2 regions of the Mesorhizobium sp. M0195 genome follow, and region 1 is predicted to be linked to the other one. Evidence: predicted binding sites of a transcription regulator. Region 1 holds the regulator's gene; the other holds the start of a gene.

Region 1 (3,416 bases):
TGCATGGCCCCACCAGCCGGTGAGCGGCTGCTGGATGTCGGAAAGATGCCGCTCAGCCGCATAGATGAAGGCAGGCGCGCCCGGGCCGCCATTCAGATATTTATAGGTGCAGCCAACGGCAAAATCGGCGTTTGCTTTGTCGAGCTCGACTGGCATCGCGCCAGCGGTGTGGCAGAGATCCCAGACGATCATCGCCCCGGCTTCCTGGGCCGTGCGCGTCAGAGCCGGCATGTCGCGCAGTTCGCCCGATTTGTAGTTGACGTGATTGACCAGCACCACGGCGGTGCGATCGTCGATCAGCTCCTCGATGGTCGGCGCGTCGACCCCCGAGAGGCGCAGCAGCGCATCTTTTCGCGTCGAAACCACACCCTCAGCCATGTAGAGGTCTGTCGGAAAACTATCTCCCTCGGCGACGATGGCCTGCCGCTCCGGTCGCATGGCCATGGCCGCGTGCAGCAGCTTGTAGATGTTGACCGACGTCGTGTCGCAGACCACCGTCTGGCCGACCGCGGCACCGATCAGGCGCCCGAGCTGGTCGCCAAGTTCAAGCGGCATGTTGAACCAGCGGGCCGTGTTCCATGCGCGGATGAGATCATGCGACCATTCTTCGGTCGCGGCCTTGCGCAATTCATCGAAGGCGGCACGTGAAGCAGCTCCTAGCGAATTGCCGTCGAGATAGATCACTCCTTGCGGCAACACAAAGCGGTCGCGCATCGCGCGCAGCGGATCCGCGGCATCCATCGCCTTTACGGCCACGAGATCGGGAATTCCCGTCATGATTTGCCTGCTCCCTCAAAAAAATCCAACGCAACGCCGGACACGCATCAACTGTTCTTCCATTACCGGGTAGCGCGTAGCAAGGCTCCACCGGCGAGAAGCAGCCTGACCAGGCGGTGGAAACCTGGAGTTAGCCCGAGGTTGGCGTTTTGAGTTCGTTTCGTTCACGGTGCATTGACCAAACAGCACCAGTCGATACGGGTTCAATTCCGTGCCCTTTGCCGACCGACGGCCGATGCCAGTGCCGCCTTCAAGGAGGCCAGAACGGCGCAAACGAAAGCAGAATCAAGGGGATGAGGCTCGCGGCGGTGAAAATACGGTACGCCGGTAGGGGACGTCGTTTGTTTCCCGAGCCTTAACGCATTCATTAAACTTTAAACAGTTGCGGAACACAACTGGAACAGATAGTGTCTGTTCTGGGTTTGTTTTCTGATTCTGTTGGGGGTCGCTATGCTGACACGCAAACAACACGAACTGCTTATGTTCATCCACGAAAGGTTGAAGGAAAGCGGTATCCCACCTTCCTTCGACGAGATGAAGGAAGCGCTCGACCTGGCTTCCAAATCCGGAATCCACCGACTGATTACGGCGCTGGAGGAGCGCGGCTTCATTCGCCGTTTGCCCAACCGGGCCCGTGCGCTGGAGGTACTACGCCTGCCTGACTCGATCGCCCCCGGCCTCAATGCGGCACGCAAGTTCTCGCCGAGTGTCATCCAGGGCAGTCTTGGGCAAGGTGCCCCTCGGCAGGGCAAGCCCACATCGTCGCGCGTCCCTGCAGCCGGCAATGACGACGATGTCGTCGCCGCCGTTTCGATCCCGGTAATGGGCCGCATCGCCGCTGGTGTGCCGATCGATGCTATCCAGCACCAGACGCATTCGATTTCGGTGCCGCCGGATATGATCATGGGCGGCGAGCATTATGCGCTCGAGGTCAAAGGCGATTCGATGATCGAGGCTGGCATTTTCGACGGCGACACGGTGATCATCCGCAACGCCGATACGGCGAGCCCCGGTGAGATCGTGGTGGCCTTGGTCGACGAGGAGGAAGCGACGCTGAAGCGGTTCCGCCGCAAGGGCGCCTCGATCGCCCTGGAGGCCGCCAATCCGGCCTACGAGACGCGCATCTTCGGACCAGACAGGGTCAAGGTGCAGGGCAAGCTCGTTGGGCTGATCCGCCGCTACTGAGTTGCGCCCTTGGTGCCGGCTTTTGGATTGTCGGCTCTGCGGTATGGCGGCAGGCCGCGCGCCGCGCGTGAAAATTTCCGCTGCACGTGCCAGGGCCGGTATGATTTTTCGACGGCGAAGCGGATTTCGGCGCGTGTTGCCGCTTGTGGATCGAAATAGACGGCCGCACTTCCCGCGCGCGCCAGTTGCCGTTTGGTGACGACGAGGACCAGCCGGTCGTAGTAGCAGGGATTATGGGCGGTGGCGTCGTCGATGACGATCAAGCTGGCGAAGGCGCAGGCTGGCCGTGCGGTATCGCGGTCCTTGGCTTGCGCAATGATCGCGCCGGATGGATGCCTGGCGAGGCAGAGACCGTCCGTGCAAATGAACGGCATGCCCGGCGGTAGGTCGGCCGGATCGGCAATGTCGAATTGCGGATCGTTCTTTCCAGGTGTTTCCGGCGCGACGATAGCCTCTGATGTGAGCGCGCGTTTCCAGTTGTCGATCGTGAACTCATTCGGGCGTGCCCGGTTGACGGCGAGCTCACCGCTGCCGATCGGCAGCGCGACCAGCCGTGCGTCCTCCGAGATCAATACGTCGGGTACGCGCGTCTGCGTTGTCGTTAGCAAGCCGGCGAGCGCAAAAGGAAGTGCCGCGAGCCGCAACCAGGTCGTCGCCATGCTGGCAATGACGAGGGCGATCGTCACCAAAAGGACAGATCTCAGCGAAATCAGTCCGACCGCATCGATCGGCGAGCGCTCGGAGATCCACCCGGACAGGGCGATCATCGCCGTCAGCCCTTTGCCCATCACGTATAGGAAAGGCCCATCCGCGCCGAACGGCATCGCCAGCGCACTGAGGACGGCGAAGGGCATGACGACCAGTGAGACGATGGGCATGATGGCCAGATTGGCGAACAGGCTGAGCGGCGCCACGCGCTGGAAATGCCATATGGCGAAAAGCGCCGTGGCGCTCCCTGCAATGATCGAGGTCATCGCCAGGCCGCCCATGCCCAGCAGGACCTTTCGCGTGGCGAGGCGTAGCGGCGACCGCCGCGGCGGCGGCGTGGTGGCCCTGCCGGCGCGGTAGTCGGACCAGCCGGCATAGGCGCCGACAAGGGCCGCCGTCGCGGCGAAGGACATCTGGAAGCTCGGACCGACCACCTCGTGCGGCGACACCACGATGACCGCGATGGCCGAGATCGCCAGGTTGCGCATGGTGAGCGCGGCCCGGTCGAACAGCACGGCGATAAGCATCACCGCCAGCATGATGAAGCTGCGTTCGGCCGCTACCACAATGCCGGAAAAGACGAGGTAGGCCGCAATCGAAAAAAGCGCGGCGGCTGCGGCATATTTCTTGACCGGCCGTCGCGATGAGAAGTCGGGAAACAGCGCAAAGGCGCCGCGTAGCAGCGCCATGATGGTGCCGGCGACCAACGCCATATGCAGCCCCGAGATGGAGATGATGTGGTAGAT
Region 2 (3,416 bases), on a different contig from region 1:
CCTTGACCGGAACGATCGGCTCGCCGCTGCGCCGGTCGAGCACATAGAGGTCGCCCTGCTTGGTCGGCCCGACCAGCGCCGGCACCACGCCATTTTCCGTGGTGATGTCGACCAGCGTCGGCTGCGCCGGCACGTCCATGTCCCAGAGGTCGTGATGCACGGTCTGCCGTACCCAGCGCAACTGTCCGCTGTTGAGATCGAGCGCGGTGATCGACGAGGAGAATTTCTCGTCATTGGCGCTGCGCCCGGCGCCGAGCTGGTCCGGCGTCTTGTTGCCGAGCGGCAAATAAAGCAGGCCGAGCTTTTCGTCGGCGCTTGCCGTCGACCACATGTTGGGCGAGTTGTTGGTGTAGGTCTGGCCCGGCGGCAGCGGCGTCGTCTGGTCCGGATTGCCGGAATCCCAGTTCCACAACAGCGCGCCTGTGTCGGCATCGTAGGCACGGATGACACCGGACGGCTCCTGCGTCGAATAATTGTCGTTGACCGCGCCACCGACGATGATCTTGTTGGCGGCGATCAGCGGCGCCGAGGTCGAATAATAATAGCCCGGCTTCGGATATGGCATGTTGGCGAGCAGGTTCAGCGTGCCACCCTCGGCAAATGTGGGGCAGACCTGGCCATTCACCGCATCGAGGGCGATCAGCCGAGCGTCGGACGTCGGCAGGTAGATGCGTGTGGCGCAGGGCTGGCCGGCGGCGATCTTGGCGTCGGCATAATAGGACACGCCGCGGCAGGTCTGGTGCTGGCGGTCCTTGTTGAGCTTGATCTGTGGATCGAAGCGCCATTTCTCCTTGCCGCTTGCGGCATCGATGGCGATGGCGAAATTATGCGGCGTGCAGATGTAGAGCGTGTCGGCAATCTTCAGCGGCGTCACCTGATAGGTCGTCTCGCCGATGTCGTCGGGCCCTTTCACGTCGCCGGTTTGATAGGTCCAGGCCGGCTGCAGATTGGCGACGTTTTCCGGGGTGATCTGGTCGAGCGGCGAATAGCGCTGGCCATAGGGCGTACGGCCATAATAGTGCCATTCGCCGGGCGGCACATTGCCGCCGAGATCGGCCGTCGGCGTCACCTTGTCAGTGTTGAGTTCACCCGCAATATCCTTTGGATCGACCGTCATCGAATAACCGGCGACGGCAAGCGATGCCAGCACGGCGAGGATAAGCGGTGCGCGTCCGTCGGGACCAGTAAGCCCGCGCCGCGCCCATGGCGTCAACAGCCATAGCGCGACAAGCACGATGATGCCGCCGCGCGGACCGAGTTCCCACCAGTCGAAGCCGATCTCCCAGACCGCCCAGGCGAGCGTGCCGAGCACGATCGCCGCGTAGAGCCACAGCGCGGTGGATCTGCGCCTGTAGAGCAGCCAGGCCGCGACAAGGAAAGCTAGACCAACGATGACGTAATACCAGCTGCCGCCCAGCGTCACGAGCCAGATACCGCCGCCGCCAAGCGCCAGGCCGATGAGGAAAAGGATCAGGGAGGTGATGACCACAGCCAAGACGGTGCTCCTTCGACTGGTGCGCTCCGCGACGCGTCCATGGGCAACCCGGCATTGCGCTCCTGCCCCGAGCACAACTTTCTCCGGCCCGCCTCGCCTGTCAAGCAAGCTCGGCGTTTTGCAGCGCCGGCTCATCGCAAGCCCGGCGTTTTGGTTAGCAGACCCATTCAGATTGTGAGTCTACCGACTGGACAGAGAACAAAACGGAGACGCTTCTGGCCTTTCGCGGCCGAATCACTACATTCGGGGAGAGATGTCCGGCTTTTCGGAAGACATGCCCTTTTTTGACGAACCGAACGCGCGGCCTGTGGCCCCGTCGGGCATTGCCGCGCGCGCCATGGCTGCCCGCAGCAACCAGAACAACGCGCCCGATTATCTCAACGGCCTCAACCCCGAGCAGCGGCTGGCGGTGGAAACCACCGAAGGCCCGGTGCTGGTGCTTGCCGGCGCCGGCACCGGCAAGACGCGGGTGCTCACCACCCGCATCGCCCACATCCTTGCCACCGGCAAAGCCTTCCCTTCGCAGATCCTCGCCGTCACCTTCACCAACAAGGCGGCGCGCGAGATGAAGCAGCGCATCGGCCTGTTGATCGGCGAAGGCAATGTCGAGGGCATGCCATGGCTCGGCACTTTCCACTCGATCGGAGTGAAACTGCTGCGCCGGCACGCCGAGCTGGCCGGGCTCAAATCCGACTTCACCATTCTCGACACCGACGACGTGGTGCGCCTGATCAAGCAGCTCATCCAGGCCGAAGGACTGGACGACAAGCGCTGGCCGGCCAAGCAGTTCGCTCAGATGATCGACGGCTGGAAGAACAAGGGCCTCGGTCCCGCCGACATCCCCGAGGGCGATGCCCGTGCCTTCGCCAACGGCAAGGGCCGCGAGCTCTACACGGCCTATCAGGAGCGGCTGAAAACGCTGAACGCTTGCGACTTCGGTGATCTCCTATGCCACCCGATCCGCATCTTCCGCGCCAATCCGGACGTGCTGAAGGAATACCACAAGCGCTTCCGCTACATCCTCGTCGACGAATATCAGGACACCAACACCGCCCAGTACATGTGGCTGCGGCTGCTGGCACAACGGCCGCAATCCTCCCCCCTTGAGGGGGAGGTGCCCGCGAAGGGGGCGGAGGGGGTTGCCGCAGAAGGCACCGCTAGAGCGTCGAGCACTGCCGCCGGTAGGTCGAGCACTGCCGCACGGACCCCACCCGACCGGGCTTCGCCCGGCCACCCTCCCCTCGAGGGGGAGGGAAGCCCGCGCCTGTCCACCGTAAATATCTGCTGCGTCGGCGACGACGACCAGTCGATCTATGGCTGGCGCGGCGCCGAGGTCGACAACATACTGCGCTTCGACAAGGATTTTCCCGGCGCCACCATCATCAGGCTGGAGCGCAACTACCGCTCGACCGCGCACATCCTCGGCACCGCCTCCCACCTCATCGCCCACAATGAGGGCCGTTTCGGCAAGACGCTGTTCACCGAAAAGATCGCCGAGGACGACGAGAAGGTGCATGTCCACGCCGCCTGGGATTCCGAGGAGGAGGCCCGCGCCGTCGGCGAGACGATCGAGGCCTACCAGCGCCAGAGGCACAACTTGAACGACATGGCGATTCTCGTCCGCGCCTCCTTCCAGATGCGCGAATTCGAGGACCGTTTCGTCACGCTCGGCCTCAATTACCGCGTCATCGGCGGCCCGCGCTTTTATGAGCGGCTCGAGATCCGCGATGCGCTGGCCTTCTTCCGCGTCGTCGCGCAAGGCGCCGACGACCTCGCTTTCGAGCGCATCGTCAACGTGCCGAAACGCGGCTTGGGCGAGGCCACCATCCGCCAGATCCACGACACCGCACGCGCGCTGCGCATCCCGATGCTGGAGGCGGCGGCAAAACTTGCCGAGAGCGACGAGCTGAAGCCGAAGCCG

What was found. The regulator LexA, encoded in region 1, represses DNA repair genes until DNA is damaged. The targets are predictions, from matches to a motif close to TGTTCNNNNTGTGTTCNG.
Region 2: a site for LexA is predicted at 1,690-1,707, ahead of NKJ12_RS15070 (ATP-dependent helicase). Genes of this name have one in related genera too.

The regions. Positions count from the first base shown of each region.
Region 1 is NZ_JAMYSV010000018.1:81,760-85,175, forward strand. Features, by position in the region: gene kynU (kynureninase) at 1-777, opposite strand, end outside; gene lexA (transcriptional repressor LexA) at 1,228-1,962, shown strand; gene NKJ12_RS25950 (ComEC/Rec2 family competence protein) at 1,956-3,416, opposite strand, start outside.
Region 2 is NZ_JAMYSV010000006.1:138,007-141,422, reverse strand. Features, by position in the region: gene NKJ12_RS15075 (glucose/quinate/shikimate family membrane-bound PQQ-dependent dehydrogenase) at 1-1,495, opposite strand, end outside; gene NKJ12_RS15070 (ATP-dependent helicase) at 1,749-3,416, shown strand, end outside.